DNA from 3 places in the Arthrobacter sp. T2-23 genome. Region 1 is predicted to be linked to each of the others. Evidence: predicted binding sites of a transcription regulator. Region 1 holds the regulator's gene; each other region holds the start of a gene.
The links. Region 1 encodes HrcA, which represses chaperone genes, less so after heat shock. Its sites were predicted from a motif close to TTNGCACTCGNNNNNNNCGAGTGCNAA; they were not measured.

Region 1 (7,494 bases):
TTCGGAGACCCGCAACGTCGAGCGCGTCATGCTCGAGGCGCGGCTGGTTACGGGTTTGGAGATCCCGGGCCTGGGCGGGCTGGGGGATACCGGGCGGCACGCCGTGGCCGGGCTGATTGCCGACGGGCTGGTGGACCCGGTCCAAGCCTTCAAGGGACGCCTGGTGCTCACGCTCAAGGGGCGCCTGCTGGCCGACGCGGTGGTCCGCAGGATCCTGCCTGACTAGGTCGACGTTTTCCCGGGCCTGAAGTGGACGTTCGCGCTACTTGATCCAGCGGAGGTTGTACTCGTAACGGTGGGGCTGGCCGCGGTTGACGTGGATGCCGGCGGCAACGGAGAAGCAGGCGAGGGCAAGCCAGATGGCCGTGGCCAGCACGGCGAACAGGTTGCCGACCACGGGGACGAAGACCAGGAGATTGGCGAGCATCGCGGCAATCGTGGGCGGCAGCGTGAAGTTGAGGGCTTCCTTGGACTCCTGCGCCGTGAACGGGCCGCGGTCCTTGAAGATCAGGTAGATCAGCAGCGAAGGGATGCAGCCCAGAATGCCGCCAAAGTGCGCCAGGGTGGCCCACTGCCGGTCCTCGCTCGCGGTCAGCGGGAGGGCATTAGCGGGCACGCCGTGGTACTGCGACTCGCCATGGCCGGCCTGGTGGTCCGTGTGTTCGCGTGCATCTTCTGCCACGTTTCGTCCTTTGGATTGCGGTGGAGCATTAGTACTTGTACGGGCGGCGACCGCAACAAACACAGCGGGCGCCGCTCCAAGAATACTTGCTCGGGCCGCGAACTGAAGCACGGCGAGGCGGCTACGGCACCGTGAGGAAGTCGATGACCTCCTCCACCCGGCCCAGCAGCGACGGTTCCAGGTCCGCGTAGCTGCGGACCGCGCCGAGGAGTTTCTGCCAGCCCAGGCCGATGTCCTCCTTGGTGCTGTGCGGCCAGCCGAAGGCCGTCAGGATCCCGGTCTTCCAGTCCACCCCCCGCGGAATCACCGGCCAGCGCTCAATTCCCAGCACGGCCGGGCGGATGGCCTGCCACACGTCCACGTAGGGGTGCCCCACGATCAGCACGTTGCCGGCGGCACCGGGGGAGGCCATGACGGCGTCGGCGATCCGGGACTCCTTGGAATCCGGCACAAGGTGGTCCACCAACACACCAAGACGGCGGCCCGGGCCCGGCCCGAACTCCTTCACGGCCGCCGCGAGGTCGTCGATGCCATGCAGCGGCTCGACGACGATGCCCTCGACCCGCAGGTCATCACCCCAGACCTTCTCCACGAGTTCGGCATCGTGCTTGCCTTCCACCCAGATCCGGCTCGCCTTGGCGACCTGGGCGCGCTGGCCGGCCACCCGGACCGAACCCGAGGCCGTGCGGGCCCCGGCCCCGGCGCCCGCGGCGGCGGCCCGAGGGGCGGGCGGCATCAGCCGGATGGGCTGGCCTTCCAGCAGGAAGCCGAAGCCGAGCCGGAAGGAGCGGGACTTGCCGCGCCGGTCTTCGAGGGCCACCACGTGCATGCCGCCGGACTTCTCCACCCGGGTCACGGCGCCGACCCAGCCGGACTGCACATCCTCCAGCACCATGCCGCGTTCCACCGGTATTTCCGGCAGCTGGGCCTTGGCAGGGGCGGACAGATCCTGCGGGCCCCAATTCTGGTACGTCATCTGCTACACACTGCTTTGCACTCGGAAGTTTCGGGGGAGGGAACGGTCCCGCGGCCTGCGGTGTGCCCGGAAACACCTCTTCCGGCGGTCACGCCCGCAGCGAATCCAATGCTAACAACGGCGCGACTCATATTAGACTGGTTAGCACTTAGGCATGTCGAGTGCTAACAGCGGGTTTCCCGGGCGCGTCCCGCACCGCCCGCCGGCACCGGCTCAGCGGAAAACGGTTGATTGGAGGTGGGGCGTGAGCGAGCCACGCAAACTTGAAGTGCTGCGCGCCATCGTGGAGGACTACGTCCATTCCCGGGAACCGGTGGGGTCCAAGGCCCTCGTGGAGCGGCACCATCTTGGGGTCTCCAGCGCCACGATCCGCAATGACATGGCGGCCCTGGAAGACGAGGGCCTGATCACGGCGCCGCACACCAGCGCCGGGCGGATCCCCACCGACAAGGGCTACCGCCTGTTCGTGGACCAGATTTCCGCCGTCAAACCGCTGTCGCTGGCGGAGCGGCGCGCCATCCAAGCCCTGCTCGAGGGCTCCGACGACCTCGACGACGTGCTGGACCGGACGGTGCGGCTGCTCTCGCAGCTGACCAACCAGGTCGCCGTCGTGCAGTATCCCCTGTTGAGCAGGGCGAGGGTCCGGCACGTCGAATTCGTGCTGCTCGCACCGCGCAAGGTGCTGACCGTGCTGATCGCGGACACCGGCAAGGTGGAACAGCGGGTGATCGACGTCGGACAGAACCTCGGCGACGATGCCCTCGCGGAACTGCGCACCCTGTTCCTGGCCCGGCTTTCGGGGACCCCGTTGAGCCTGCTGCCGCAGTCGCTGCAGTCCGTCGCGGACAGCTGTCCGCCGGCCCGGCGCGGCGCCGCGCAGGCCCTCGCCCGGGGGCTCGAGTCGCTGGCGGCGAGCAGCCGGGAGGAACGGATGGTCATGGCCGGGACGGCCAACCTGGCCCGGTCCAACGTGGACTTCCCGCTCAGCATCGGCCCGGTGCTCGAGGCGCTCGAAGAGCAGGTGGTGATGCTGCGCCTGCTCAGCGACATGGCGCAGGACCCCCGCGGCGTCACCGTCAGCATCGGCCGGGAGAACCCCTACGACGGTCTTTCCGAAGCCTCGGTGGTGGCCACCGGCTACGGCCCGGATGCCACCGCCAAGGTCGGCGTGCTCGGACCCACCCGGATGGACTATCCCACCACCATGGCCGCCGTCCGTGCGGTGGCCCGTTACCTTTCGAGGATCCTCGGGCCCTGACAGCCCGGTCCCGCTACCAGACGTCTTGCCTGTCGCAGGCAGTGCCCCACCGGCAGTACAAAAAGGAAGAGATACACACTTTGAGCAGCCACTACGACGTTCTTGGAGTCTCCCGCGAAGCGACGGGGGAAGAAATCAAGAAGGCCTACCGCAAACTCGCGCGTTCCCTGCACCCGGACGTTAACCCCGGGGACGACGCTTCCGAGCGGTTCAAGGCGGTCACGCACGCCTACGAGGTGCTGTCCGATCCGCAGAAGCGCCGGGTCTACGACACCACGGGCAACGAGAACGGCACGGACAACGGCTTCGGCGGCGGCTACGCCGGCCAGGGCTTCGCTTTCCAGGACATCTTCGAGACCTTCTTCGGCGGCGCCGGCGGCCAGGGTGGCCCCGCATCCCGGGTCCGCCGCGGGCAGGACGCGCTGATCAGCGTCCGGATCGAGCTCCGCGACGCCGTGTTCGGCGTCAACAAGAAGCTCGAGGTGGACACCGCCGTCACCTGCCCCACCTGCGAGGGCTCCTGCTGCCGCGAGGGCAGCCACCCCGAACGCTGCGACATCTGCGGCGGCAGCGGCCAGGTCCAGCGCGCCGTGCGCTCCATCCTTGGCCAGGTCATGACCTCCGCCCCCTGCGGCAGCTGCGAGGGCTTCGGCACCGTCATCAAGGACCCGTGCAACGAGTGCGCCGGCCAAGGCCGGATCCGCAGCCGCCGCTCCCTGACCGTCAAGGTCCCGGCCGGCGTCGCCACCGGCACCCGAATCCAGCTCTCCGGCCAGGGCGAGGCCGGTCCGGCCGGCGGCCCGGCCGGTGACCTCTACGTCGAGATCCGGGTCAACAACGATCCGACCTACCTGCGGGAAGGCGATGACCTGCACGCGAGCCTCAACATCCCGATGACCGCGGCCGCCCTGGGCACGGAGCTGACCCTGGAGACCTTCGACGGGCAGCAGGAAATCGACGTCAAAGCCGGTACCCAGTCCGGCGAAGTCATCACGCTGCGCGGCCTGGGCGTGACGCACCTGCGCGGCTACGGCCGCGGCGACCTCAAGGTCCACCTGCAGGTGGACACCCCGGCCAAGCTCGACGCCGCCCAGGAGGAGCTGCTCCGCCAGCTCGCCAAACTCCGCGGCGAGCAGTTCACCGAAGGCAAGCTCGCCGCCAGCGGCGGCGTCTTCGCCAAGCTCCGGGACCGGCTCGGTAACCTGTAGCGGTGAGTAACCCGGTCTTCTTCACCCCCGCGGGATCCCTGGACCAGCAGGCCCCGGGCAAAACGTTCGTCCTCACGGGCGCCGAGGCGCGCCATGCGGTGACAGTCAAGCGGCTGGCCGTCGGGGAGGCGGTTGACCTCGCCGACGGCGCCGGCACGCGCATCACCGGCACCGTCACCGACGTCGCCCCGCAGGAACTGACGGTCGAATGCGTCGAGGCCAGCACCGAGGCCAGGCCCGACGTCAGGCTGGTCCTCGTGCAGGCGCTGGCCAAGGGCGACCGCGACGAACTCGCCGCCGAAACGGCCACGGAACTGGGCATTGACGCCGTCGTGCCCTGGCAGGCGGAGCGGTCGATCGTCCGGTGGAAGCCCGAACGCGCGGCCAAGGCTCACGCCAAGTGGCAGTCGGTGGTGACGGCAGCCGCGAAGCAGGCGCGCCGCGCCTGGATCCCGGAGGTCCGGGACGCCGTCGACGGCGGCGGGCTGCAGGCAGCCGTCGCGGCCGCGGACCTGGCCATCATCCTGCACGAGGACGCCGTGCGGCCGCTGCGGCAGGTGCTGGAAGCCTGGCTCGGAGACGGGCAAGGGGCAGGGGACGGTGGCAAGCCGCGCGAGGTGCTCCTGATCGTGGGTCCGGAGGGCGGCATCAGCCCCCGCGAGGTCACCCGGTTGTGTGACGCGGGCGCCGTGACCGCCCTGCTGGGCCACCTTGTGCTGCGTTCGTCCACGGCCGGGCCCGCCGCCACCGTGCTGGCGAGCGACATCCTCGGACGCTGGTAGCCGCCGGACGCTGGTAGCCGCCGGACGCTGGTAGCCACCGGGCGACGGGACTAGCGGACGGTGAACCCGCGGGTATCGACGTTCAGGTCCTGCACCGCGCCGGTGGGATCCACCTGCGATACCCGGGCCTCATAGCTCCCGGGCCCGAGGTTCAGCGAAAAGTTGAACAGGCCGGCCTGCGCGCCGTCGGCGGAGGCGGTCATATTGCCGTTCAGGTAAGGGGTCTTGGTGGTGCCGTCGACCCGCAGGATCTCCCAGCGCAACTTGCCGCCCGGGACCGTGCTGCGGCCGGAAAACTTCACGGCTCCGTCGGCTTCCTCGGTGCCCTCCTGCGGATCGATAATCCACACGGGCGCTACCATCCCGGCGCTGCGCGACGTCGGCGCACCAAGCCGCACCCGGTTGAAGGCCACATAGTCGGTGTGCCCGTCCACGAGGATGACGACCTGGATCTGCTGCCCGGCGTCCGTCAAGCCCGCGCTGGCCCCCGCCGCCGTGGCCGTGTAGACCAGCTGCTGGATGGCGCGTTCCGCCATGTCGGCGTCGACGTTGCTGTTGAACGCGTCTGCGGACACATCCACGGTGATGACGTTTTTGCCTGAAATCGAGGTGGCCAGCTTTTTCGGATTCTGCCACGGGGTGAAGAAGTCGGGGTCCAGCGGCTTCTCCGACATCATCACCCGCAGGGCCCGCGTGATGGGGTTGTCCTGCTCGGAGACGTCGCGGAATTCCCGGTACAGGAAGACATTGTTGTTGCTGCGTCCGATCCAGTAGACCGGTGCCTTGTTGGACGCCTGCGTGGATTCCAGCGGGGCGCTGGTGGTGGCGACGCCGGGGGCTGGACCCGGCACCGTCTGGGTGGGGGTACCCGAGTCGGTGATTCCGGGCTGGGGTGTGGCGACGCAGCCGGAAAGGGCCAGGGCGGCGGGCAGCACCAGCAGCAGGACCCCGCGGCGCGTACGCCGGCCTGCTGCCTTGATGACTCCACGCTGACTGATGGCCGCTGTCCCTTCGTTGTGTGTTCGCTCCGTGCCCGCAGGGCGTGTTCGACGGGCGGGTGTCCGCCGCGCCGGGATACCCGCGGGCCGTCACAGGAACGGCGGCGTCGGGCCCGGCAGGGCCGAATCCAGCATTACACAGGACGCCCGCGCTCCGGGCGGGTTTCCGCACCGGCCAGCGAACTGCAACGGGAACGATATGAGGACGATATGAAGTTGATACCTAATGGCGTTGCGGAGGCCCCCCGCGCCGGTACCGGGCAACGCTGGCGTAAGATGGAAGGACCCGCCGGAACCCGGCGCTGATGGCCCGGACGGCCGTCGGCCGGCAACGGCGGGCGACCATTTCCGAGCTGGAGGGGACCAGAGGCCCACGGGCCAACACCATGACTGAAGCAGCCAACGGCAAGGCCCGGATCAGCGCGGGCGAGCGCACCGCAGGGGAATTTCCCCACTCCCTACCAGGCCTGCGGACGGAGGTGGTGCTGTTCGACAACTCCGACCAGATGGTGCAGTCCCTGGGTAGCCACGACGAGGCCTTGCGCTTCATTGAAACCCAGTTCCCCGACGTCGACTTCCATGTCCGTGGCAACGAACTTGCCATCAGCGGCCCGTCCGCCGACGTGCCCCGGATCATGCGGCTGCTTAACGAAGTGCGCGGCCTGGTGGCCCGCGGCACCGTCATCACGCCGGCCGTGCTGCAGCAGCTGGTGTCAATGCTGCGCAGCCAGTCGCTGCAGAACCCCGTGGACGTCCTGACGCTCAACATCCTGTCCAGCCGCGGCAAGACCATTCGGCCCAAGACCCTGAACCAGAAGAACTATGTGGACGCCATCGACGCGAACACGGTGATTTTCGGGATCGGCCCGGCCGGTACCGGCAAGACCTACCTGGCCATGGCCAAGGCCGTCCAGGCGCTGCAGCAAAAAGAAGTCAGCCGGATCATCCTGACCCGTCCGGCCGTTGAAGCGGGGGAGCGGTTGGGGTTCCTGCCCGGCACGCTGAGCGACAAGATCGATCCCTACCTGCGCCCGCTTTACGACGCCCTGCACGACATGATGGATCCCGAGTCGATTCCTCGGCTGATGGCCGCCGGCACCATCGAGGTGGCACCGCTGGCCTACATGCGCGGGCGCACGCTCAACGACGCGTTCATCATCCTGGACGAGGCCCAGAACACCACACCGGAGCAGATGAAGATGTTCCTCACCCGGCTGGGCTTCGGCTCCAAGATGGTCGTCACCGGCGATGTGACGCAGGTGGACCTGCCGTTCGGCACCCGCTCCGGGCTGCGGATCGTTGAAGAGATCCTGCAGGGGATCGAGGACGTCAATTTCTCGGTCCTGGACGCCTCCGACGTCGTCCGGCACCGGCTGGTGGGTGACATCGTGAACGCCTACAGCATCTGGGACGACACACAAAGGAACCGGGTCAAGCACTCCGTCGCCCGGGAAAACCGGGGAGAACGCGCATGAGCATCGAGGTCAACAACGAATCCGGCGTCAGCGTCGACGAAGCCGAACTGGTGGCCCTGGCCCGGTTTGTCTTCGAACGGCTCTTCATCCACCCGCAGGCGGAGCTCTCCATTCT
Region 2 (7,494 bases), 1.2 Mb from region 1:
CGGCCTCACCGCCGGCGCGACCAAGGGCTAGGCAGCATATGACACGCATCAGCAGGATTGAGACGTTCCTCGTCGCGCCGCGCTGGCTCTTCGTCCGGATCGAGACCGACAGCGGGATCGTCGGCTGGGGTGAGGCCAGCTGCGAGGGGCGCAGCGAAACGGTCCGCACGGCCGTGGACCAGCTCTCCGAGCTGCTCATCGGCAACGACGCGCTCCGGATCGAGGACCACTGGCAGGTCATGACCAAGGGCTCCTTCTACCGGGGCGGACCCATCCTGGCCAGCGCCGTCTCCGGCCTGGACCAGGCCCTCTGGGACATCGCGGGCAAGCACTTCAACACTCCCGTGCACCAGCTCCTGGGCGGCCACGTCCGCGACCGGATCCGGATGTACGGCTGGGTGGGCGGGGACGAGCCCAACGAGGTGGCCGACCAGATCAGCGCGCAACTGGAGGTCGGGCTCACCGCCGTCAAGATGAACGCCAGCGGCCGGATGAGCCCCATCGCCTCGGTGGCGGAACTCGACGGCGTCGTCCGCCGGGTCGCGGCCGCCCGCGAGGTCCTCGGGGACCACCGCGACGTCGCCGTCGACTTCCACGGCCGCTTCAGCCTGGCCAACGCCCGCCGGGTGGCGCCGCTGCTGGAGCCGTACCGGCCGTTCTTCCTCGAGGAGCCCGTGGTCCCGGAAAACACGCACCTGCTCCGGGAATTCACCGCCAGCACCACGACGCCGGTCTCCACCGGCGAGCGGCTCTACAGCCGGCAGGAATTCCTGCCCGCGCTGCAGGCCGGGATCGCCGTGGCCCAGCCGGACCTCTCCCACGCCGGCGGCATCACCGAGGTCCGCAAGATCGCCTCGCTGGCCGAAATCTACGAGGTCCAGCTGGCGCCGCACTGCCCGCTGGGGCCGCTGGCGCTGGCCGCCTGCCTGCAGGTGGGCTTCGCGACGCCCAACTTCCTGATCCAGGAACAAAGCATCGGCATCCACTACAACCAGGGCGCCGAAGTCCTGGACTACGTGGTGGACAAGAGCCCGCTGAAATTCGTCGACGGGCACATCGAGCGCCTCACCGGCCCGGGGCTGGGCATTGAGATTGACGAGGCCGTCGTCCGGGCCGCGGACAAGCGCGGCCATGCCTGGCGCGGCCCCGTCTGGCGCCACCCCGACGGCGCTTTCGCGGAATGGTGAACGAGATGATCTCCGAGCCCACCCCCGGGGCCCTGCTGGCCGGGATCCGTGAGACCCGCCTCGTGGCGATCGTGCGCGGTACCGACGGCGGAGCCGCCGCCCAGGCTGCCCTCGCGGCCATGGCGGAAGGCTTCCGCTACGTCGAGATCGCCCTCACCACCCCGGACGCGCTCGCCGCCATCCGCGCGGTCCGCGCCGCGGCCCCCGCAGGCTGCTTCGTCGGAGCCGGCACCGTCCTCACCGCCGCGGATGTGGCGGAGGTGGCCGAGGCCGGCGGCCAGTTCATGGTGACGCCCTCGCTGGCGAGCTCCATCCAGGAATCCGCACGCCTCGGCATTCCCGTCCTGGCCGGTGCGCTGACCCCCAGCGAGGCCTACGAGGCCATGAACCGCGGCGCCACCGCGGTGAAGCTCTTCCCCGCCTCGATCGGCGGCCCCGGCTACCTCAAGGCGCTCCGCGACCCCTTCCCCGGCATTCCGTTCATCGCGGTGGGCGGCGTAGGGCTGGACGAGGCCGCCGGCTACTGGGACGCCGGCGCGATCGCCGTCGGACTCGGCGGGCCGGTGTTCGGCGACGCAGGCTCGGGCGGGGACCTCGCCCCGATGCGTGAGCGGGCCCGGGCGTTCGTCGGCCTCGCCGCCGGCTACGGCCGGCCGGGAGCCGCGGAGCGGGCGCGATGACGGTTGACCTGCTCACGCTTGGCGAATCGATGGTCTCGCTGCGGTCGGGCGGGCCGCTGTCCGCCGGCGGCAGCCTGTCCATGCACGTGGCCGGGGCGGAGTCCAACGTCGCCGTCGGCGTCGCCCGGCTGGGCCACAGCGTCGCCTGGGCCGGCGTGGTGGGCGCGGACCCGCACGGCGAGTTCATCCTGCGGCAGCTGCGCAGCGAGGGCCTGGCGGTGCAGCACCGGGTGGACGCCGCCCGCGCCACCGGAGTGATGTTCCTGGAGCGGCGCACCGCGGACATCAGCCGCGCCTACTACTACCGCGCCGGGTCCGCGGGCTCCACGATCTGCCGCGAGGATGTGGACCGGGCCTTCGCCGCCGGCCCCCGGGTCCTGCACCTCACCGGCATCACCGCCGCCCTCAGCCCGGACGCGCGGCGCGCCGTCGAATACGCGGCCGCACGCGGTGCGGCCGAGGGCCTGGTGGTGTCCCTCGACGTCAACTACCGCAGCAAGCTGTGGTCCCGCGACGAGGCCCGCGCCGTCCTCACCCCGCTCGCCCGGCACGCCGGCGTCCTGGTGGCCTCCGACGACGAACTCGGCCTGGTTGCCGACGGCGGCGGCGCAGCCGGCGGAACGGACCCGGACGGGTCCGAACTGGCCCTGGCCGCCGAGCTCCTGGACCGCGGCGTGCAGGAGGTCGTGGTCAAGCGCGGCGCTGCCGGCGCCGGGGTGCACACCTCCGCCGGCCGCTGGGAAGCCCCAGCCGTCCCGGTGACCAGCATCGACACCGTCGGGGCCGGGGACGCCTTCACCGCGGGCTACCTTTCGGCCCTGCTCGACGGCGGCGACATCGCCGAACGCCTGCGGCGCGGCACCCTCGCCGGCGCCTTCGCCGTCAGCACCGCGGGTGACTGCGAGGGCCTGCCCAGCGCCGCGGAACTGGCGCTGCTGGGCGCCGCGCCGGACGGCAGCACCCAGCGCTAAAGACCCCCAACCCGCCCCGGACCCCCATCCCGATCGATACCGAAAGCCTGGACCCGCCGTGAAAATCATTGCCGCCGAAGTCTTCGTCACCAGCCCGTCCCGCAACTTCGTCACGTTGCGGATCACCACCGAGGACGGCGTCACCGGAATCGGCGACGCCACCCTGAACGGCCGTGAGCTGGCCGTCGCCGCGTACCTGAAGGAACATGTGGCGCAGCTGCTGATCGGCAAGGACCCGCACCGGATCGAAGACACCTGGCAGTTCCTCTACCGCTCCGCGTACTGGCGCCGGGGTCCGGTCACGATGGCCGCGATCGCCGCCGTCGACATGGCCCTGTGGGACATCAAGGGCAAGCTGGCCGGGATGCCGGTGTACCAACTCCTCGGCGGCGCGTCCCGGAACGGGCTGCGCGCCTACGGGCATGCCTCGGGCTCGGACCTGGAATCGCTGTTCGACTCGGTCCGGGAACACCTGGAACTCGGGTACAAGTCCATCCGGATCCAGACCGCCGTGCCCGGCATCAAGGCCGTCTACGGCGTCGCGGCCCAGGCGCAGGCCTCCGGGGAGCGGTACGACTATGAACCGGCCGGTCGCGGCGCGTTCCCGCAGGAGGAGGACTGGGACACCCGCGCCTACCTGCGGCACCTGCCCTCGGTGTTTGAGGCGGTCCGGAACGAGTTCGGTCCCGAGCTGCCGCTGCTGCACGACGGGCACCACCGGATGACCCCGATCCAGGCCGCGAAGCTGGGCAAGGCGCTGGAGCCGTACGACCTGTTCTGGCTGGAGGACTGCACGCCGGCAGAGAACCAGGAGGCGCTGCGCCTGGTCCGGCAGCACACCACCACCCCGCTGGCGATCGGTGAAATCTTCAACACCGTGTACGACTACCAGAGCATCATCAAGGAACAGCTGATCGACTACGTCCGGGCCGCCTCCACGCACTTCGGCGGGATCTCGCCGCTGAAGAAGGTGATGGACTTCGCCGCCCAATACCAGATCAAGTCCGGCTTCCACGGCCCCACGGACATCTCCCCGGTCGGCTTCGCCGCGCAGCTGCACGTGGGCCTGGCCATCCACAACTACGGCATCCAGGAATACATGCAGCACTCGGACAAGACCAACGAGGTCTTCGAGCAGTCCATGACCTTCGTGGACGGCTACCTGCACCCGGGGGACAAGCCCGGCATCGGCGTCGAATTCAACGAGGAGGCCGCCGCGGCCTACCCGTACCAGCAGGCCTACCTGCCCTACAACCGCCTCGTCGACGGCACGGTCCATGACTGGTGATGGGCCACGGCAGGTGCGCGGCCGCTAAACAAAGAAGGTCCCGGGCGGCGAGTCGATGCTCAGCCGCCCGGGACCTGGCTTGTTCGGGCCCGGAGCCTGGCGGCCCGGTCCCGCGGTGCATCCGCCCTAGTGGACGAGTTCCCGGGTCATTCCGAAGGGAACCTGGTCGGAGAGCGCTGCCGTGTAGTGGCCCGGCTTGACGCGCGTCAGCAGGATGCCGTGGGTGCCCGTCAGCATGGCGAGCCGCTGCAGCCCCAGGACCGCGTCGTTGAGCCGTTCGTCAAGCAGCCGGGGGCTGTCGATCTGGATTTCAATGCACTCGCTTGCTGTCGTCATCGCACAGTCTTCCTGAAGGTGGTCGCCTTGGTGGCCAAGGGCTGAAGCGAGAGTAACGTCTGATTTAAACGTGAGTCAACTCACCACGCGGGCGGCCTTGTGGGCGTGTCGATCCGGCGGCAGGCATGGCTGAAGTGAACAGCGCAACCGGAACCGCGATAATCTTCACGGAAGAAAATAACAACACACGTGCAGAGGCGGATGCGGGCAATGGCTCAAGACCAATCAAGGAAATCATCCGGCTGGTGGCGGGGCTTCCACGACAAGTTCGTGGTCGAAGAGCGCTACATGGACGTGGAGGCACGCAGGAACCTCTACCGGACCGCCGTCGGACTCATGGTCTTCGGTGCCGTGTTGTTCACCTTCATCCTGGTCAGTGTCCTGCAGCACGGTGGCATCAGCGTCGTCGACGAGCCGGTGCGATCCTGGCTCGTGACGCTGCGCGGGGAGCCCACCACGACCATCATGATCATCCTGGCCATCGTCTTCGGCCCGATCGGGCTGCCGATCATCATCCTGGTAGTCACCGTGGCCTGGGGGCTGCTGGCCAAGCATGCGTGGCGGCCGGTCGTCCTCGCCGGCGCCATGCTGACCGGCGTCATCCTGGCCCAGCTCATCGGCCGGACGGTTGAGCGGCACCGGCCGCCGGTGGATCTCATGCTCTTCGGGGCGGACTCCACCTTCTCGTTCCCCTCCGGCCACGTCCTGGGCGCGTGCGACTTCCTCCTGGTCACGACATTCCTGGTCTTCTCGCGCCGCAAAAACCCGAAGGCTGCCGTGGTGGGCTTCGTGGTGGCCGGCATCGGGATCTTCTTCGCCGCCGTGAGCCGGCTCTACCTCGGTTACCACTGGACCACCGACGCCCTCGCCTCCCTGTCGATCTCCTTCGTGATCCTGGGCGCGGTGATCATGCTGGACACCTGGCGAACGGCCCGGATCCCCGGGGAGCAGGTCACCGGCGAACTCTCCAAGCATGAGACCGGCGCGGACTAGGCAACAACGGAATGAGGGGCGCCTGCCGGTCAGCGCGCCCCTCGTCGTTTAACGCCTCGGCTTACGCCGCTCCAGCTCCGCCCGGAGGATGGCATTGGCCGCCTCCAGCTCCAGCACCTTGGCCACCCCGGCCAGGTTCAGGCCCTCCTCCAGGAGTTCGCCGATCCGCCGCAGCACCACCAGATCCGTGTCGCTGTACTGCCGGGTGCCGCCCGCCGTCCGGTCCGGCCTCAGCAGCCCCTTCCGTTCGTACAGCCGGATGTTCTGCTGCCCGGTCCCGACCAGCTGCGCCACCACCGAGATCGCGTAGACCCCGACGTCTGCCCCGCGGTCAGCCATGGCGCCACCCCCTTCATTCGTCACAAAATTTCCTCTTGCAGTAGTCTCGCACTGGTGCTATAAAAAATCTATATCCACCACCACAGATAATTGGGGGCTGGATAGTCAACAAGAATTCAGGACTCACTGTGATGAAGGAGTGGTAAATGATGTTGATGCGTACGGACCCGTTCCGTGAACTGGACCGGCTGACGCAGCAGGTTTTCGGAACGACGGCCCGGCCGGCCACCATGCCGATGGATGCATGGCAGGAGGACGGCGAGTTCGTCGTCGCGTTCGATCTTCCCGGCGTCAACGTTGACTCGGTGGACCTCGATATCGAGCGCAACGTCCTGACGGTCAAGGCCGAAAGGCGCGACCCGACGCAGCCCAATGTCGAGCTGCTGGCCTCGGAGCGGCCCCGCGGTGTGTTTAGCCGCCAGCTGATCCTGGGCGACACCCTCGACCTGGACAACGTCAAGGCCAACTACGCCGACGGCGTCCTGACCCTCCGTATCCCGGTGGCGGAGAAGGCCAAGCCCCGGAAGATCGAAATCACGCACAGCCAGGACAAGCCGCAAGAGATCGCGAAGTAGCCGCGCCGGCCGGTGTGGGCGGCCGGCGCGAGCGGGGATCCGCGAAGGATCCCCGACGGAGGGGGTGGAATCATGAACCGTGACCCGCGTGGTTTCTACGCCGCCCTGCACGTCGCGCCGGACGCCACGCAAGCTGAGATCCAGCGTTCCTTCCGGGCACTGATGCGGCTCCGGCACCCGGACCGGGAGGCGTCCGCTCCCGTCGTGTCCCGCACCGCGCCCGACGGCGGGGACGAAGTCCGGCTCATCCTGGAATCGTTCGCCGTCCTCAGGGACCCGAGGTCGCGGGCGGAGTATGACCCCGCTGCCCGCACCGGGGACGCCGCGCCCGCCGGGGCGGGAGGCCGCGACATCCCGGTCCGCCGCCACCGGGAGCGGGAACCCGTCCTGCGGGTGAGCCCGGTGCGGTGGGAACGGGGTCCTGAATGACCGCGGCGCCGGCAGCGCGGTGGCGCCGCACCAGCCAAGGAAGTCCACGGGAAGGAGTACTGCCATGAGCGCATGGCGGCGTTACGATTCGCACCTGATGCCGGCGTTCCACGAACGGTTCGAGGAACGGTGGGGCGAGGGGACAGCGCCGTTCCTTGACCCCGAGGCCCACGAGTTGCCACTCCCGCGTGCGCAGTGGATCAACGTGGACACCGGCGCTGCGCTGGCCGTGGTGCCGATCTGGTCCGCCGAGGACAGCCAGCAGCGCTCCTTCGGTGTGTTTTACCTGCCCCCGGCCGGGGACATCTGGGTACTCCGGCCGGGCTTCACCGGCTACCTCGAGCCCGCGGCGGACGAGGCGGAGCAACTGGTGAGCCTGCGGAATGACGCCTTCAAGAAGGCCGTGGCGCATGCCAAGGAGTTCCTCCTGGGCCCGGAGGGTTCAACGTACTGAGCGAAGCCCGGTACAAAGCGACCCGGGGCCACCCCGACGCGCCGGTTGTGGCGCGGGCCCCTGCCGGGGCCTAAAATCAATCAACCACCAGCGCAACTGCATAGGGGATCCGCCAATGAACGCTTCCGCCCACGATCTGGCTGCCCTGCTGCCTTCCGGTTTCACCATGGGGGTGGCGACCGCCGCGTTCCAGATCGAGGGGGCGCTGGACGAGGACGGGCGGGGCCCCTCGGGGTGGGACG
Region 3 (7,494 bases), 1.1 Mb from region 1:
GTCCTCCAGAGCCATCATCATCTCGTCGCGGGTCCAGAGCCGCCCCGAGATGCCGATCTCGGTGAAGTCCGGATGCAGCAGCACTCCCGTTCGTCCCAGGTCGGAGCGCGTCTCAGGCAGGAGCAGTTCCCGCTCCAGCGCCTCGACGGTGGCCTCCGGGGTCTGTTCCGCGCCGGCCGCGGCTGCCCGGGATTCCTCTTCCAGCACGCTAAAGAGGTCCGGTTCGGCGAACGGGCCGGATTCGCCGAACAGGGTCGGTTCATCGAACAGCTCCCGGGTTCCGGCCCGGGGTGCCGGCGCGGCGGCCGGGGTCCGGCGGACGCTTGCGGCAGACATGGTCTCCCCTGCGGGAACAGGCTCGCCGGCAACCTGCGCTGCGGGATCCTGCTGCGTGGCGGGGGCAGAGGCTTCTCCGGCGCGGACGAAGCCCGGGCCCTGCCGCGGTGCGACGCCCTGTTGGTAGGCCGTGGCCACCGCCCGGGCGCGGTCGTCCGCTGCCTCGTTGAGGTTGTGGCCCGCGTGGCCGCGGACCCACTCGAAAGTGTATTTGCGCCCGACGAGCGCCTGGTCGATCTCCTTGAGCAGTTCGACGTTAAGCACAGGCTTGCCGTCAGACTTCCGCCAGCCCTTGCGCTTCCAGCCCGGCATCCACTTGGTCACCGAATTGATGACGTACTGGCTGTCGCAGAGAATGTGCAGGTCCTCGCCGGGGAGGTGAGCCGTGGACCGGAAGAGGTCCAAGACGGCCATCAACTCGCCCTGGTTGTTGGTCCCATGCGGCCACCCGCCGGCACGCCAGCAGTCATCGTTCACGTACCAGGCCCAGCCGGCCGGACCGGGATTTCCTAGAGCCGAACCGTCGGCCGCTGCAGTAATCGTCACTGCACTATCCTGCCAGACCTCCGCCCTCCGACGCTCCCGCAGCACCGGCAACAAACCGCCCAACGCTCCCTCACCAATGTTTTTCGGGTGAGGGAGCTTTCCGCACGCCGCCGCCACAACCGCGGGAGCGTGTCTTAACGCCGACGGCGGCCCCACCCGAAGGTGGGACCGCCGTCGTCGAACAGCCAGTGGCTGGCGCTGGGGTTAGAAACCGCCCATGCCGCCCATGCCGCCCATGTCGTCGCCGCCGCCCATCTGGGCACCGGCCTTTTCGGGCTTGTCGGCCACAACGGCCTCGGTCGTGAGGAACAGGCCGGCGATGGACGCCGCGTTCTGCAGGGCAGAGCGGGTGACCTTGACCGGATCGTTGATGCCGGCAGCCAGCAGGTCGACGTACTCGCCGGTGGCTGCGTTCAGGCCGTGGCCTGCGGGCAGGCCACGGACCTTGTCGACCACGACGCCCGGCTCAAGGCCGGCGTTGAAGGCGATCTGCTTCAGCGGAGCGTCGATGGCAACGCGGACGATGTTCGCACCGGTTGCCTCGTCGCCTTCGAGCTGCAGGTTGGCGAATGCCTTGGCGCCGGCCTGGATCAGGGCCACGCCACCGCCGGCGACGATGCCTTCTTCCACAGCAGCCTTGGCGTTGCGGACGGCGTCCTCAATGCGGTGCTTGCGCTCCTTGAGCTCAACCTCGGTTGCGGCACCGGCCTTGATGACTGCAACGCCGCCGGCCAGCTTGGCCAGGCGTTCCTGCAGCTTCTCGCGGTCGTAGTCGGAATCGGAGTTCTCGATCTCCGCACGGATCTGGGACACGCGGCCGGCGATCTGGTCGGCGTCGCCGGCACCTTCGACGATGGTGGTCTCGTCCTTGGTGACAACAACCTTGCGGGCCTTGCCGAGCAGTTCGAGGCCGGCGGTCTCAAGCTTGAGGCCGACTTCCTCGGAGATGACCTGGCCACCGGTGAGGATGGCGATGTCGGCCAGCTGGGCCTTGCGGCGGTCGCCGAAGCCCGGAGCCTTGACGGCAACGGACTTGAAGGTGCCGCGGATCTTGTTGACGATCAGGGTGGCCAGGGCCTCGCCTTCGATGTCCTCGGCAATGATCAGCAGCGGCTTGTTGGACTGCATGACCTTTTCGAGGACCGCAACCAGTTCCTTGACGTTGGAGATCTTGGAGTTGACGATCAGGATGTACGGATCCTCGAGGACCGTTTCCTGGCGCTCTGCGTCGGTGACGAAGTAGGCCGAGATGTAGCCCTTGTCGAAGCGCATGCCCTCGGTGAGTTCCAGCTCGAGGCCGAAGGTGTTGGACTCCTCGACCGTGATGACGCCTTCCTTGCCGACCTTATCCAGGGCTTCGGCAATGAGGGCGCCAATTTCGTTGTCACCGGCGGAGATGGACGCGGTGGCAGCGATCTCTTCCTTGGTCTCGATTTCCTTGGCGGAGGCCAGGAGTTCGCGGGTGACGGCCTCGACGGCCTTCTCGATGCCGCGCTTGAGCGACAGGGGATCAGCGCCGGCCGCGACGTTGCGCAGGCCTTCCTTGACCAGGGCCTGGGCCAGCACGGTGGCGGTGGTGGTACCGTCGCCGGCGACGTCGTCCGTCTTCTTGGCAACTTCCTTGACCAGCTCGGCGCCGATCTTCTCGTAGGGATCGTCCAGCTCGATCTCCTTGGCGATGGAAACACCATCGTTGGTGATCGTGGGGGCGCCCCACTTCTTTTCGAGGACGACGTTGCGTCCACGCGGGCCGAGGGTGACCTTGACGGCGTCGGCGAGGATGTTCAGGCCCCGCTCAAGACCGCGGCGTGCCTCTTCATCAAATGCAATGATCTTGGCCATAACGGCAGTAGTCCTTTCGGGACAGTCGTTAAGAATGAACCTTGGCCGTGGTGCCCGCGACGGACGATTCCTGCCCGGCAGCCTCTGTATGCCGCCGGGCCGGGGATCTCACCCCAGCAAGGTGTTTCTCTCGCCCCCGGTGATCCCGCCGCCACGTCACAGCCGGCCGAGCCGGGCGTCGTGTTAGCAGTCAATACGCGGGAGTGCTAAGTCAATAATTAGCACTCCCCCGGGGAGAGTGCAAGCAGTGGCCGCCCCCGGCCCCGCCGCCACGGTGCGCTCTTCGCTACGAGCGATCAGGAGCCGGCACTGCGGGCGGTTTCGCTTCCGGTCATCTTGGCGTTGTTGTCGGGACCGTAGCTGTAGACCATGAAGGCGGCGGCGGTGACGTCGCCGTTGGAGTCGAAATTGACAGGCCCGGACTGCCCGTTGTAGTCAGGGCGCTTGCCGGCGCGGAGGGCTGCCACGCAGTCCTGGTAGGACCCGCAGGCCTCGGCCTCGCCGGACCCCGCTCCTCCGGCACCGGCCGTCCCGCCGGAGACGGCGATGAGCCTCGAGGCGATCGAGGTCCCGGCGTCGTCCTCCGCCGCGGCAGCGGCGATGGCGGCGAGATTGACGGCGTCGTACGTCTCGGCGGCGAAGGCCATGTCCTTCAGGCCGGGGTCGACGGCCACGAGTTCGGCCTGGAAGTGTGCGGAGGGAAAGGTGCCGGGGAGCACCCCGCGGGCGCCGTCCAGGGCCCTGGAGCCGAGGCCGTGGCCGTACTGGTTGACGGCGCCGTCGCTAAGGACGAGCTTGTTTCCGGCCAGACCCGCATTGTTGAGCTCGGCGATGGCTCCTTGGGCGCCGTCCCGGGCCACCAGCACGACGGCGTCCGGGGAGGCTGCCTTGGCAGCCGCCGCCGCCTGCTGCGCGTGGCCGGCCGTGAACTCGGCGTCGACCGAGGTGCCGAGGCCTGCGGCCTTCGCGGCCGCGGAGACGGCCACGGAGACTTCCTTGCCGTAGCTGCCCTCCTCGTGCAGCACGGCGATGGTCTTGGCGCCGCCGTCCTTGGCGAGCTTGACGAGCACGGAAGCCTGCGCGATGTCCGCGGCGGCGGTTCGGAAGTAGTAGCCGCCGCTCTTGTACTTGCTCAGGCCCGGTGCTGCGTTGGCCGGGGAAATGAGGGCGACCTTGGCCCGGGAGAGCACGTCAATGGCGTCGGCGGCCCGGCTGGAGTCGGTGGGTCCGATCACGACGTCGGCCTTGGCCGCCACCAGGTTCTTGGCCTGGGCTGCCGTATCCGTGCCGATCGATTCCGGCAGCAGTTCCACGGGCTTGCCCTTGTGGCCGCCCGCCGCGTTGATTTCCTTGACGGCCAGCTTTGCCGCCGCCAGCTGGGGGGCGTTGAGGAAGCTTTGTTTGCCGGTGTTGTCCAGGATCAGGCCGATCCGCAAGGTGCCGTCCCCGCTGGCGTCGGCGGCGTCCACCCGGGCGTTGCCGGTGGGCCCTGCGCACGCGCTGAGCGCCACGGCTGCTGCCAGGCCTGCAGCCGCCGCGCGGCGGAGCCGCCTGGCGGCCGGCCGGCGGTCAGGGCTCTTCGGGGCGGGTACGGCAGAGGAGAATGACACTAGGCGGGCCGGACGCTTTCGGCCTGCGGGCCCTTGTCGCCTTCGCCGATTTCCAGCTCCACCCGCTGGCCCTCGGTGAGGGCGCGGTAGCCCTCGCCGTTGATCGCGGACCAGTGCACGAAGACGTCGTCCCCGGAGCTGTCGACGGTGATGAAGCCGTAGCCCTTTTCGGCGTTGAACCACTTGACGGTCCCCAATGCCATCTTCTCCACACTTTCAGCTAGCTGGCTATCGGCCACCTCGTTGTGCGCCGTAATATGCGAAACCAAATCCGCAGATACTCTACCCACAGCCTTCCACCGGGGTGCGGACCGGGCCCGGTACCGCGCGGATAGTTATTGAGGCGTAACCGACGCCGGCGACCGGTGCTACTTGAAGCCGGGACCCAGAACGACAGCGAGGGGCATCTTGAGTTCGGCCGAATCCACGAGGGTGCCGATTCCCAGGAGCGAGCCCAGCGCTTCGGCGTTCGCCTTCTGCGCAGGGCCGTTGTAGAAGACCACCGAGGTCTGCTGGCGGGCGCCGCCCCAGTTGCCGAGCGGGCCAAGGACCCACCCTGCGGAGGTGACCGTGGATCCGACGCGGCCGGCCAGCCCCGCCGTCGCAGTTCCGTTGTAGATCGCCACCGGCTGGGTTTTGTCCACCGCTGCGCTCGGGACCGTCGATGCGGACGGCGCCGAGCCCGCCGGGGCAAGGCTGCCGCTCGGCTCGGCGCTGGCCGAAGGGGTGGGGCCGGCCGCGGCCGTGGTCGGGGCCGGCGACGTGGCGGCGTTGTTGCTGGCCTGGTCCGCCGTGATGGCCGATCCGCCGGCAGGGCCGAAGCCCAGCTTGGGCAGCAGGAGGAAGGCTACGAGGCCGATCGCGAGGGCCGCGGCGCCAAACGAGAGGATGGGACCCAACCGGGGGGAGTGGGGTGCGGAAGCCGTCCGGTGGACACCCTGGCGCGTGGAGGTCTCCGGGACCCGATCAAATTCATCCCGAGCGTACTTGGTCATGGTAAAAACGACGTCCTTGCTGATTTCTGGCTGATGGCCCGCCGACGGTAACTGCGCGGATTTGCGCGCCTCCGGCTGGATTTCCCGCGGGTTTAAGCGTCTGAGCCGAGACGGCGGGCGGTGCGGGCACGTTGACGTGACGTACGTAGTCTACGCAATCTCTTGACCAGCATGGGATCGTGGGCCAGCGCCGCCTCGGTATCGATCAAGGCATTGAGGATCTGGTAGTAGTGCGTGGCGGACAGGTCAAAAAGCTCCCGGATGGCCTGTTCCTTGGCGCCGGCGTACTTCCACCACTGCCGCTCCAGGGCGAGCATCTGCTGGTCCCGGCTGCTCAGCGGCGAGTCTTCGGCGACCGGCGACAGCCGGTCGCCCTCCGCCGGCAGGTACTCCGATGCTGCTTCGGCCACGACACACTCCCTGACTCGTTCCGATAGTTCTCCCCCACATGCTACGGCCGAATAACAGGCTTGTCATTTAACGGGCGGGTCGCGGGGCGTCCTGCGAGAATGGGACCGTGCCTAATTCGTCGCAGCCCGATGCTCTGTTCCAGCTCGAACCGGCGGCTGCCGGGACGGCGGGCTTCGCCGCTATGGCGCGGCAGCCGCTGGACGACCTCATGGCGCCGGACTGGGCGGCCGCACTCGCGCCGGTCGAGACGAACCTCCGGGCGGTCCTGCGCTTCCTCGCCGCCGAGGTGGCCGCCGGCCACGAGGTCCTGCCGGCGCCGTCGAGCCTGCTGCGCGCCTTCCGCCAGCCGCTCGCCGGCGTCCGGGTGCTGATTGTCGGCCAGGACCCGTACCCCACCCCGGGCCACCCCGTCGGCCTGTCCTTCGCCGTGGACGGCGCCACCCGGCCGATCCCGCGCAGCCTGGCCAACATTTATAAGGAGCTCGACGCCGACCTTGGGCTGCCGCCGCGGGTCCACGGGGACCTGGGCCGCTGGGCGGAGCAGGGAGTGCTGCTGCTCAACAGGGTCCTCAGCGTCCGGGCCGGCGCGGCCGGATCGCACCGCGGCAAGGGCTGGGAAGCCGTAACGGCCGCCGCCATCACCGCCGTGGCGGACCGGCACTCCGACGACGGCGCCCCGGCTCCGCTGGTCGCGGTCCTCTGGGGCAAGGATGCGGAAGGGGTGCGGCCGCTGCTCGGGTCCACCGCCGTGATTGCCAGCGCCCACCCCAGCCCCCTGTCGGCCTCCCGCGGGTTCTTCGGCTCCCGTCCCTTCAGCCGGGTCAATGACCTCCTCACCGCCCAGGGAGACGGCACGGTGGACTGGGAGCTGCCGCCGCTGCCCTGAGCCGTTGTTGGCTAGGCTTAGCCGCATGACTTCGCTCCCCGCCGCCACGACCGCCAACCGGAACTCCCGGCCCCAGACCAGCCTCACGGTCCTGCGGCGCGAGCAGCTCTCGCCGCACATGGTCCGGATCGTTGCCGGTGGCCCCGGTTTCGCCGGCTACGTCAACAACGGCTTCGTGGACCGGTACGTCAAGATTGTTTTCCCGCAGCCGGGGATCGACTATCCGCGGCCGCTGGACCTTTGGGCCATCCGGGAATCCTTTCCGCGCGACCAGTGGCCGCACACCCGGACGTACACCGTCCGCTGGGTTGACGAAGCCGCGGCCGAGCTCGCGATCGACTTCGTGATCCACGGCGACGAAGGCCTGGCCGGCCCGTGGGCCGCGGCCGCCCAGGCCGGGGACGCTCTCGTCTTCACCGGACCGGGCGGGGGCTACAACCCGGACCCCGCTGCCGACTGGCACCTGTTCGCGGGCGACGAGTCGGCCCTGCCGGCGATTAGCGCCGCGGTTGAGTCCCTGCCCCGGGGCGCCCGGGGCTTGGCCTTCCTGGAGGTGGACAGCGACGCCGACATCCTCGACGTCGACGCCCCCGCGGGCCTCGAGCTGCACTGGCTCCCCCGCCGCGGCGCCCCGGCCGGCAGCACCCCGCTGCTGGTGGCCGCCGTGCGCGACGCCGTGTGGCCGGAGGGGCGGGTCCAGGTCTTCGCGCACGGTGAGCGCGGCTCAATGAAGGGCCTGCGCGAGGTGTTCTATGCCCAGCGCGGCCTCGAGCGCGGCCAGGTCTCACTGTCCGGCTACTGGGCTCAGGGCCGGGTGGAGGACGACTTCCAGGCCGAGAAGAAGCTGCCGATCGGCAAAATCTAGCCG

Region 2: a site for HrcA is predicted at 5,829-5,855, ahead of ACZ5Z0_RS11820 (Hsp20/alpha crystallin family protein). Genes of this name have one in related genera too.
Region 3: a site for HrcA is predicted at 2,908-2,934, ahead of groL (chaperonin GroEL). Genes of this name have one in related genera too.

Annotation. Positions count from the first base shown of each region.
Region 1 covers NZ_AP027917.1:186,818-194,311, forward strand. Annotated here, with positions in the region: gene hemW (radical SAM family heme chaperone HemW) at 1-226, shown strand, start outside; gene ACZ5Z0_RS00875 (DUF4870 domain-containing protein) at 263-682, opposite strand; gene ACZ5Z0_RS00880 (DUF3097 domain-containing protein) at 804-1,658, opposite strand; gene hrcA (heat-inducible transcriptional repressor HrcA) at 1,903-2,916, shown strand; gene dnaJ (molecular chaperone DnaJ) at 2,997-4,124, shown strand; gene ACZ5Z0_RS00895 (16S rRNA (uracil(1498)-N(3))-methyltransferase) at 4,127-4,906, shown strand; gene ACZ5Z0_RS00900 (GerMN domain-containing protein) at 4,957-5,841, opposite strand; gene ACZ5Z0_RS00905 (PhoH family protein) at 6,291-7,379, shown strand; gene ybeY (rRNA maturation RNase YbeY) at 7,376-7,494, shown strand, end outside.
Region 2 covers NZ_AP027917.1:2,539,923-2,547,416, forward strand. Annotated here, with positions in the region: gene ACZ5Z0_RS11780 (carbohydrate ABC transporter permease) at 1-31, shown strand, start outside; gene dgoD (galactonate dehydratase) at 39-1,187, shown strand; gene ACZ5Z0_RS11790 (bifunctional 4-hydroxy-2-oxoglutarate aldolase/2-dehydro-3-deoxy-phosphogluconate aldolase) at 1,193-1,867, shown strand; gene ACZ5Z0_RS11795 (sugar kinase) at 1,864-2,838, shown strand; gene manD (D-mannonate dehydratase ManD) at 2,897-4,126, shown strand; gene ACZ5Z0_RS11805 (hypothetical protein) at 4,253-4,462, opposite strand; gene ACZ5Z0_RS11810 (phosphatase PAP2 family protein) at 4,673-5,455, shown strand; gene ACZ5Z0_RS11815 (MerR family transcriptional regulator) at 5,504-5,794, opposite strand; gene ACZ5Z0_RS11820 (Hsp20/alpha crystallin family protein) at 5,944-6,369, shown strand; gene ACZ5Z0_RS11825 (J domain-containing protein) at 6,442-6,798, shown strand; gene ACZ5Z0_RS11830 (hypothetical protein) at 6,863-7,252, shown strand; gene ACZ5Z0_RS11835 (glycoside hydrolase family 1 protein) at 7,368-7,494, shown strand, end outside.
Region 3 covers NZ_AP027917.1:1,321,549-1,329,042, forward strand. Annotated here, with positions in the region: gene ACZ5Z0_RS06025 (RNase H family protein) at 1-882, opposite strand, end outside; gene groL (chaperonin GroEL) at 1,087-2,724, opposite strand; gene ACZ5Z0_RS06035 (ABC transporter substrate-binding protein) at 3,021-4,334, opposite strand; gene ACZ5Z0_RS06040 (cold-shock protein) at 4,334-4,537, opposite strand; gene ACZ5Z0_RS06045 (LytR C-terminal domain-containing protein) at 4,703-5,329, opposite strand; gene ACZ5Z0_RS06050 (DUF3263 domain-containing protein) at 5,422-5,739, opposite strand; gene ACZ5Z0_RS06055 (uracil-DNA glycosylase) at 5,922-6,626, shown strand; gene ACZ5Z0_RS06060 (siderophore-interacting protein) at 6,652-7,491, shown strand.